2 regions of the Streptomyces sp. NPDC007872 genome follow, and region 1 is predicted to be linked to the other one. Evidence: predicted binding sites of a transcription regulator. Region 1 holds the regulator's gene; the other holds the start of a gene.
What was found. The regulator HrcA, encoded in region 1, represses chaperone genes, less so after heat shock. The targets are predictions, from matches to a motif close to TTNGCACTCNGNNNNNCNGAGTGCNAA.
Positions count from the first base shown of each region.

Region 2: a site for HrcA is predicted at 3,418-3,444, ahead of groL (chaperonin GroEL). Genes of this name have one in related genera too.

Region 1 covers NZ_JBIAEA010000002.1:443,345-447,909, forward strand. The annotation lists gene hemW (radical SAM family heme chaperone HemW) at 1-778, shown strand, start outside; gene ACFYNX_RS07125 (DUF3097 domain-containing protein) at 794-1,594, opposite strand; gene ACFYNX_RS07130 (MBL fold metallo-hydrolase) at 1,714-2,442, opposite strand; gene hrcA (heat-inducible transcriptional repressor HrcA) at 2,590-3,609, shown strand; gene dnaJ (molecular chaperone DnaJ) at 3,610-4,565, shown strand, end outside.
Region 2 covers NZ_JBIAEA010000004.1:146,168-150,732, reverse strand. The annotation lists gene ACFYNX_RS15210 (PTS transporter subunit EIIC) at 1-725, shown strand, start outside; gene ACFYNX_RS15205 (transporter substrate-binding domain-containing protein) at 771-1,484, shown strand; gene groL (chaperonin GroEL) at 1,623-3,251, opposite strand; gene ACFYNX_RS15195 (cold-shock protein) at 3,638-3,841, opposite strand; gene ACFYNX_RS15190 (MoaD/ThiS family protein) at 4,254-4,532, opposite strand; gene thrC (threonine synthase) at 4,565-4,565, opposite strand, start outside.

The DNA of each region.
Region 1 (4,565 bases):
GATCTCCTTCGGCATGCAGAGCGCCCGGCAGCACGTCCTGAAGGTCCTCGACCGCACCCACACGCCCGGGCGCCCCGAGGCGTGCGTCGCCGAGGCGCGGGCCGCCGGGTTCGACCACGTCAACCTCGACCTGATCTACGGCACGCCCGGCGAGTCCGACGACGACTGGCGGGCCTCGCTCGACGCGGCGATCGGCGCCGGGCCCGACCACGTCAGCGCCTACGCGCTGATCGTCGAGGAGGGCACCCAGCTCGCCCGCCGCATCCGGCGCGGCGAGGTGCCGATGACCGACGACGACGTGCACGCCGACCGGTACCTGATCACCGAGGAGGTGCTGTCCGGGGCCGGTTTCGAGTGGTACGAGGTGTCCAACTGGGCCACCTCGGAGGCCGGGCGCTGCCTCCACAACGAGCTGTACTGGCGCGGCGCCGACTGGTGGGGCGCGGGACCCGGCGCGCACAGCCACGTGGGCGGGGTCCGCTGGTGGAACGTGAAGCACCCGGGCACGTACGCGGCGGCCCTCGCGGCGGGGAGGTCGCCGGGCGCCGGCCGCGAGCTCCTCTCCGGGGAGGACCGGCGGGTGGAGCGGATCCTGCTGGAGCTGCGCCTCCGGGACGGCTGCCCGCTGGACCTGCTCAGGCCCGCGGGGCTCGCCGCCTCCCGCAAGGCCCTGGAGGACGGCCTCCTGGATCCCGCCCCGTACGGGGCGGGCCGGGCCGTCCTGACCCTGCGGGGGCGGCTGCTCGCGGACGCGGTGGTGCGGGACCTGGTGGACTAGGGCTCCGGGGGCGGGCTACGGCGCCGTCACGAAATCGATCAGTTCCTCGACCCGGCCCAGGAGCGCCGGCTCCAGGTCCTTGTACGACGTCACCCGCGACAGGATGTGCTGCCAGGCCGCGCCCGTGTTCTCCGGCCAGCCCAGGGCGCGGCAGACGCCCGTCTTCCAGTCCTGGCCGCGCGGGACCGTCGGCCAGGCCGGGATGCCGAGCGAGGACGGCTTCACCGCCTCCCAGACGTCGATGTACGGGTGGCCGACGACCAGGACGTCCGGGGAGGTCACCCGGGCCGCGATCCGGGACTCCTTGGAGCCCGGGACCAGGTGGTCCACCAGGACGCCGAGGCGCGCGTCGGGCCCCGGGCCGAACTCCGCGACGATCGACGGCAGGTCGTCGACGCCCTCCAGGTACTCCACGACCACGCCCTCGATCCGCAGGTCGTCGCCCCAGACCCGCTCGACCAGCTCCGCGTCGTGGCGGCCCTCGACGTAGATCCGGCCCGCCCGCGCCACGCGCGCGCGTGCGCCGGGCACCGCGACCGAGCCGGAGGCCGTACGGGTCGGGCGGGCCGGGGCCGCCGAGGGGCGGACCAGGGTCACGACCCTCCCCTCCAGGAGGAAGCCGCGCGGTTCCAGCGGGAAGACCCGGTGCTTGCCGAAGCGGTCCTCCAGGGTCACCGTGCCCGCCTCGCAGCGGATCACCGCCCCGCAGAAGCCCGTCGCCACCTCCTCCACGACGAGATCGCGGTCGGCCGGGACCTCCGGGACGGGCGCCGAGCGCTTCCAGGGGGGTGTCAGATCGGGGTGGTAGCTGCGCATGGGCTCAATCCTGTCCAGGGTGTGGCGTCGGGACACTGCCGGGGGTCCGGGGATCGTCCCCCGGGAGATGCGGCCGAGGGGGCGTCACGTCCGGATCGTGGCCGCGCGTCCGGGCGACGTCACGCGACGGAGAAGCGCGTCGCCAGTTCCTCGCGCTGGCGCCGTACGAACGCGGCGTCCACCACCGCCCCGTGCCCCGGCACGTACACCGCGTCCCCGCCGCCGAGCGACAGGAGGCGGTCCAGGGCGTCCGGCCAGCGGGACGGGATCGCGTCCGGGCCCGCCTGCGGCTCGCCCGACTCCTCCACCAGGTCCCCGCAGAAGACCACCTCCGGCGGGCCGGGCACCAGGAGCGCCAGGTCGTGGCCCGTGTGCCCGGGGCCGACGTTCGCCAGGAGCACCTGCCGGCCGCCCAGGTCGAGCGTCCACTCGCCGGAGACCACGTGCCGCGGGGCCACGAGCACGTCCGCCGCCTCCGCGGCCGCCACCGGGTCCAGGCCGTGCCGCACCGCGTCCGCCCGCAGCGCCTCCCGGTCCCGCTCCCGGGCGAGCAGCTCCTCCGTGCCGACCGCGCCGAAGACCTCCGCGCCCGCGAAGGCCGCCGTGCCGAACACGTGGTCGAAGTGCGGGTGGCCCAGTGCGATGTGCGTCACCCTCCGGCCGCCCGTGAGTTCCGCCACCTCCGCCCGCAGCTCCGCGCCCTCCGCGAGGGACGACCCCGTGTCGTACAGCAGCACCGCCCGTTCGCCCACGACGAGCCCCGCCGTGGCGTCCCAGACGGGCAGCCGGCGCCGGCCCACCCCGTCCGCGAGCCGCTCCCACCCCTGTGCTTCCCAGTCGACATCCATACCGCGACGCTAACCGGTGGGGCGCCGCCTCCTTGCCAGGAGCGACGTGTGCCGCCGTACACTGGCCCGGGATCGCTGGCACTCGGACAGGGCGAGTGCCAAAAGCGGAGCAACCGGATCGACCGACGACTGCTGGAGGTGCGCACGATGCTCAGCGAACGCAGACTCGAAGTGCTGCGCGCCATCGTCCAGGACTATGTCGGGACGGAGGAGCCCGTCGGCTCCAAGGCGCTCACGGAGCGCCACAAGCTCGGCGTGTCGCCCGCCACCGTGCGCAACGACATGGCCGTGCTCGAGGAGGAGGGCTACATCGCGCAGCCCCACACCAGCGCGGGCCGCATCCCGACGGACAAGGGCTACCGGCTGTTCGTCGACCGGCTCGCGGGGGTCAAGCCGCTGTCGACGCCCGAGCGGCGGGCCATCCACAACTTCCTCGACGGCGCGGTCGACCTGGACGACGTCGTCGGCCGCACGGTCCGGCTGCTCGCGCAGTTGACCCGGCAGGTCGCCGTCGTCCAGTACCCCTCGCTGACCCGCTCGACCGTCCGGCACGTGGAACTGCTCTCGCTGGCCCCGGCCCGCCTGATGCTCGTCCTCATCACGGACACCGGACGGGTCGAGCAGCGGGTGGTCGACTGCCCCGCGCCCTTCGGCGAGACCTCGCTCGCCGACCTGCGGGCCCGGCTCAACAGCCGGGTCGTCGGCCGCCGGTTCGCCGACGTGCCGCAGTTGGTGCAGGACCTCCCCGAATCCTTCGAGGAGCCCGAGGACCGCGCCACGGTCTCGACCGTGCTCGCGACCCTCCTCGAAACCCTCGTCGAGGAGCACGAGGAGCGGCTGATGATCGGCGGCACCGCCAACCTCACCCGCTTCGGACACGACTTCCCCCTGATGATCAGGCCCGTCCTGGAGGCTCTGGAGGAGCAGGTCGTCCTCCTCAAGCTGCTGGGCGAGGCCAAGGAATCGGGCATGACCGTACGGATCGGGCACGAGAACGCCCACGAGGGGCTGAGCTCCACGTCCGTCGTCTCGGTCGGCTACGGTTCGGGCGGCGAGGCAGTCGCCAAACTCGGCGTGGTCGGACCGACCCGCATGGACTACCCCGGAACGATGGGAGCGGTACGCGCAGTGGCACGTTACGTCGGACAGATCCTGGCGGAGTCGTAAGTGGCCACGGACTACTACGCCGTACTCGGCGTACGCCGCGACGCGTCCCAGGACGAGATCAAGAAGGCCTTCCGGAGGCTCGCGCGCGAGCTGCACCCGGACGTCAATCCCGATCCGAAGACGCAGGAACGCTTCAAGGAGATCAACGCCGCCTACGAGGTGCTCTCGGACCCGCAGAAGAAGCAGGTCTACGACCTCGGCGGCGACCCGCTCTCGGCCTCCGGCGGAGGCGGCGCGGGCGGCTTCGGAGCGGGCGGCTTCGGCAACTTCTCCGACATCATGGACGCCTTCTTCGGCACGGCGTCGCAGCGCGGCCCGCGCTCGCGCACCCGCCGCGGCCAGGACGCCATGATCCGCCTGGAGATCAGCCTCGACGAGGCGGCCTTCGGCACCACCAAGGACATCCAGGTCGACACGGCGGTCGTCTGCACGACCTGCTCCGGCGAGGGCGCCGCTCCCGGCACCTCCGCGCAGACCTGCGACATGTGCCGCGGCCGCGGCGAGGTCTCCCAGGTCACCCGGTCCTTCCTGGGCCAGGTCATGACCTCCCGGCCCTGCCCGCAGTGCCAGGGCTTCGGCACCGTCGTCCCGACCCCGTGCCCCGAGTGCGCGGGCGACGGCCGGGTCCGCTCCCGCCGCACCCTCACGGTCAAGATCCCGGCCGGCGTCGACAACGGCACCCGCATCCAGCTCGCGGGCGAGGGCGAGGTCGGCCCCGGCGGCGGCCCCGCCGGCGACCTGTACGTCGAGATCCACGAGACCCCGCACGACACGTTCCAGCGGCGCGGCGACGACCTGCACTGCACGGTGACGATCCCGATGACGGCGGGCGCGCTCGGCACCAAGGTGCCGCTGCAGACCCTCGACGGCGTCGAGGAGGTCGACATCCGGCCCGGCACCCAGTCCGGCCAGTCGATCCCGCTCCACGGGCGCGGCGTCACCCACCTGCGCGGCAA
Region 2 (4,565 bases), on a different contig from region 1:
CGATCTTCGGCCTGATGTTCGTCGCGGGCGAGGTCTCCACCGCGATCGGCGACTTCGCCGACTGGCTCCTCGCGCACGCCGGAGCGGGCGCGGGCCTCGTCCTGGGCGGGCTCTTCCTGCCGCTGGTGATGCTGGGCCTGCACCAGGCGCTCATTCCGATCCACACCACGCTCATCGAACAGCAGGGCTACACCGTCCTGCTGCCCATCCTCGCGATGGCGGGCGCGGGCCAGGTCGGCGCGGCGATGGCGGTCTACCTCAAGCTCCCGCGCAACGGCTCCCTCCGCCGCACCATCAAGTCCGCCCTCCCGGCCGGCTTCCTGGGCGTCGGCGAGCCCCTGATCTACGGCGTCTCGCTCCCCCTGGGCCGCCCCTTCGTCACCGCCTGCGTGGGCGGCGCGTTCGGCGGCGGCTTCGTCGGCCTCTTCAGCATGCTGGGCGACAAGGTCGGTTCGACCGCGATCGGCCCGTCGGGCTGGGCCCTCTTCCCGCTCCTCGACGGCAACCACGGCCTGGGCCGGACGATCGCGATCTACGCGGGCGGCCTCCTCGTCGGCTACCTGGCCGGCTTCGCAGCGACGTACTTCTGGGGCTTCAGCGCCCGGCTCCTGGAGGAGTTCGACGTGGAGACGGAGGCGGGAACGGTCGAGGTGACCGCCTCGACGGGCGCGACGGGCCCGTCGGACCCCGAAGCGGAGCCGACCCCGGAACCGGCCAAGCTCTGACACCCCCGTACGGAAGGACCGGGCCGCTCCCTAGACTCCGCGCCCATGACCACCACGCAGCGCATCGCCGCCGACCTCGCCCCCACCGGAGTCCTCCGCGCCTCCGTCAACCTCGGGAACCCGGTGCTCGCCCGGGGCACCCCCGAGAACCCCTCCGGGATCACCGTCGACCTGGCCCGGGAGATCGGGGCGCGGCTCGGGGTCGGGGTCGAGCCGCTCTGCTTCGACGCGGCGCGGAAGTCGTTCGAGGCGATGGCGGACGGGCGGGCCGACCTCTGCTTCCTCGCCGTGGACCCGGCGCGCGAGGCGGAGGTCGCGTTCACCGCCCCGTACGTCGTCATCGAGGGCGTGTACGCCGTGCCGCGCGACTCCGCGCTCAGCACCGTGGAGGAGGTCGACGCCCCCGGCGTCCGGATCGGGGTCAAGAAGGGGTCCGCCTACGACCTGTTCCTGTCCCGCACCCTCGCCCACGCGACCGTCGTGCGCGGGGAGGAGGGCGTCGACGTCTTCCGCGCCGAGGGCCTGGAGGCGGGCGCGGGCATCCGGCAGCCCCTGACCGCGTACGTACGGGAGAACCCCGGCGTCCGGCTGATCGAGGGCCGCTTCATGGAGATCCGGCAGGCGGTCGGCACGACGCTCTCCCGCGCCCCGGAGACCCTCGCCTTCCTGCGCGACACGGTCGAGGAGCTGAAGGCGAACGGCTTCGTCACGGACGCGCTGCGCCGCGCGGGGCAGGACACGGGCCTGCTGGCCCCCTGACCTCCGTCGGGGACCGGTCGCGGGCCCGAACGACCTGCGGTGCCCCAACGCCCGAGGGCGGCACCCCCCGTGGGGGTGCCGCCCTCGTTCGCGTCCAGCGACGAACCGCCGATCCCGGGATCCGGAGATCCCCGAGGATCAGAAGTCCATGTCACCGCCCGGCATGCCGCCGCCGGCCGGCGCGGCGGCCTTCTCCGGCTTGTCGGCGATGACGGCCTCGGTGGTGAGGAACAGCGCGGCGATCGACGCGGCGTTCTGCAGCGCGGAGCGCGTCACCTTCGCCGGGTCGATGATGCCCTCGGCGATGAGGTCGACGTACTCGTTGGTCGCGGCGTTCAGGCCGTGGCCGACGGGCAGGTTGCGGACCTTCTCCGCCACGACGCCGCCCTCGAGGCCGGCGTTGACGGCGATCTGCTTCAGCGGGGCCTCCAGGGCCAGCTTCACGATCGCGGCACCGGTGGCCTCGTCGCCGGAGAGGTCGGCCTCCAGCTTCTCGAAGACGGTGGACGCCTGGAGCAGGGCCACGCCACCGCCGGCGACGATGCCCTCCTCGACGGCCGCCTTCGCGTTGCGAACGGCGTCCTCGATGCGGTGCTTGCGCTCCTTGAGCTCGACCTCGGTCGCGGCGCCGGCCTTGATGACGGCCACGCCGCCGGCCAGCTTCGCGAGGCGCTCCTGGAGCTTCTCGCGGTCGTAGTCCGAGTCGCTGTTCTCGATCTCGGCGCGGATCTGGTTCACGCGACCGGCGACCTGCTCGCTGTCACCGGCACCGTCGACGATGGTGGTCTCGTCCTTGGTGATGACGACCTTGCGGGCGCGGCCCAGCAGGTCGAGGCCCGCGTTCTCCAGCTTGAGGCCGACCTCCTCGGAGATGACCGTGCCGCCGGTGAGGATGGCGATGTCGTTCAGCATGGCCTTGCGGCGGTCGCCGAAGCCCGGGGCCTTGACCGCGACGGACTTGAAGGTGCCGCGGATCTTGTTGACGACCAGGGTCGACAGGGCCTCGCCCTCGACGTCCTCGGCGATGATCAGCAGCGGCTTGCCCGACTGCATGACCTTCTCCAGGAGCGGGAGGAGGTCCTTCACGGAGGAGATCTTGGAGTTGACGATCAGGAGGTAGGGGTCGTCGAGCGACGCCTCCATGCGCTCCATGTCAGTGGCGAAGTACGCCGAGATGTAGCCCTTGTCGAAGCGCATGCCCTCGGTGAGCTCCAGCTCCAGACCGAAGGTCTGGGACTCCTCGACGGTGATGACGCCTTCCTTGCCGACCTTGTCCATCGCCTCGGCGATGAGCTCGCCGATCTGGGTGTCGGCGGCGGAGATGGAGGCCGTGGAGGCGATCTGCTCCTTGGTCTCGACGTCCTTCGCCTGCTCGAGCAGGGCGCCGGAGACGGCCTCGACGGCCTTCTCGATGCCGCGCTTGAGGGCCATCGGGTTGGCACCGGCGGCGACGTTGCGGAGGCCCTCGCGGACGAGCGCCTGGGCGAGGACGGTGGCGGTGGTCGTGCCGTCGCCGGCGACGTCGTCCGTCTTCTTGGCGACTTCCTTGACCAGCTCGGCGCCGATCTTCTCGTACGGGTCCTCGAGCTCGATCTCCTTGGCGATGGAGACACCATCGTTGGTGATCGTGGGGGCGCCCCACTTCTTCTCGAGGACGACGTTGCGGCCCTTGGGGCCGAGGGTGACCTTGACGGCGTCAGCGAGCTGGTTCATGCCGCGCTCGAGACCGCGCCGGGCCTCCTCGTCGAACGCGATGATCTTGGCCATGTGAAGTGGTCCTCCCGGACATGGGGTGGATAACGCTCCAGGACCGCGCCGACGCCCGCGACGGACGGCCTCCGCAGCTCCGCGTGGTTCCTTGCCCCACCCGGCCGGCGACCTCGTCTGCCCGATCCTCGTAGCACTCTCACCTTCCGAGTGCTAACGCCAATGATTAGCACTCGCCCCATGAGAGTGCAAGCCGTTCCGGAGGAACGTCGATGGGGGGTGGCGGTCGGGCGACGGGAGGGCGCAAGCGACTCTCGGGTTTCGGGAAGGGAGCGGGAAGGGGCGGCCAGGGTCGGAGGGGGGTCCGGGAACGCGTGAGGGGCCCGCGTCCCCTGGGGGATGCGGGCCCCTCGACGGCGTTGCGTCGGTGGCCGATCGCGCCGCGCTCAGACGGCGAGCTTGACCATGTCCGCCTGCGGACCCTTCTGGCCCTGCGAGATCTCGAACTCGACTCGCTGTCCCTCTTCGAGGCTGCGGTAGCCATCCATCTGGATCGCGCTGTAGTGGACGAAAACATCCGCACCACCGTCGACCGCGATGAAGCCGTAGCCCTTCTCCGCGTTGAACCACTTGACGGTGCCCTGAGCCATGCCTAACTCCCCTATTACTGGCCCTTGCGCGGGGCCGCACTTCACGAACCCCGGGTCAGACCCTGCGCCGGAACGCGTCGACCGCCGCTGAATGTATCTGTCCAACTGCCCTCTGCAACAGGCCATTCGGGCGAGAATTCTGGGCAGCACGGAGAGGAGAATTGGGGAGGTTCCCCTGAATCGCGGGGCAAGTCGGGCCCGGCAAAGCGCGCAGAAGGTGCACAACGCGCACACAGTTTGACTGCTTCTTGTCAGGTCGAGGCGCGTTTTCATATGCACCCGGCATGAGCAGTGGAGGGGGCTTCCCCAACTCTACCGCGCTCAACCATGCAGAATTGCCCCTTCCGCTTATGGACGCGGAAGGGGCAATTCAAGAAAGACGGGACAACGGGTACCGCTCGGGAAACGCGGCTCAGCAGCCGCCGGCGACCGCCGGGATGATCGAGACGCCGGAGCCGGCCGGGGTGGCCGTCTCCAGGCCCTGCTCGAAGCGCACGTCGTCGTCGTTCACGTAGACGTTGACGAAGCGGCGCAGCTTGCCCTGGTCGTCCAGGACGCGGGCGGCGATGCCCGTGTGGTTCTTCTCCAGGTCCGCGATGACCTCGGCGAGGGTCGCGCCCTCGGCCCGGACCTCGGACTGCCCGCCGGTGTAGGTGCGGAGGATGGTGGGGATGCGGACGTTCACTGCCATGGCTTCTTGACCTTTCGGGGGACCGGAGGAGTT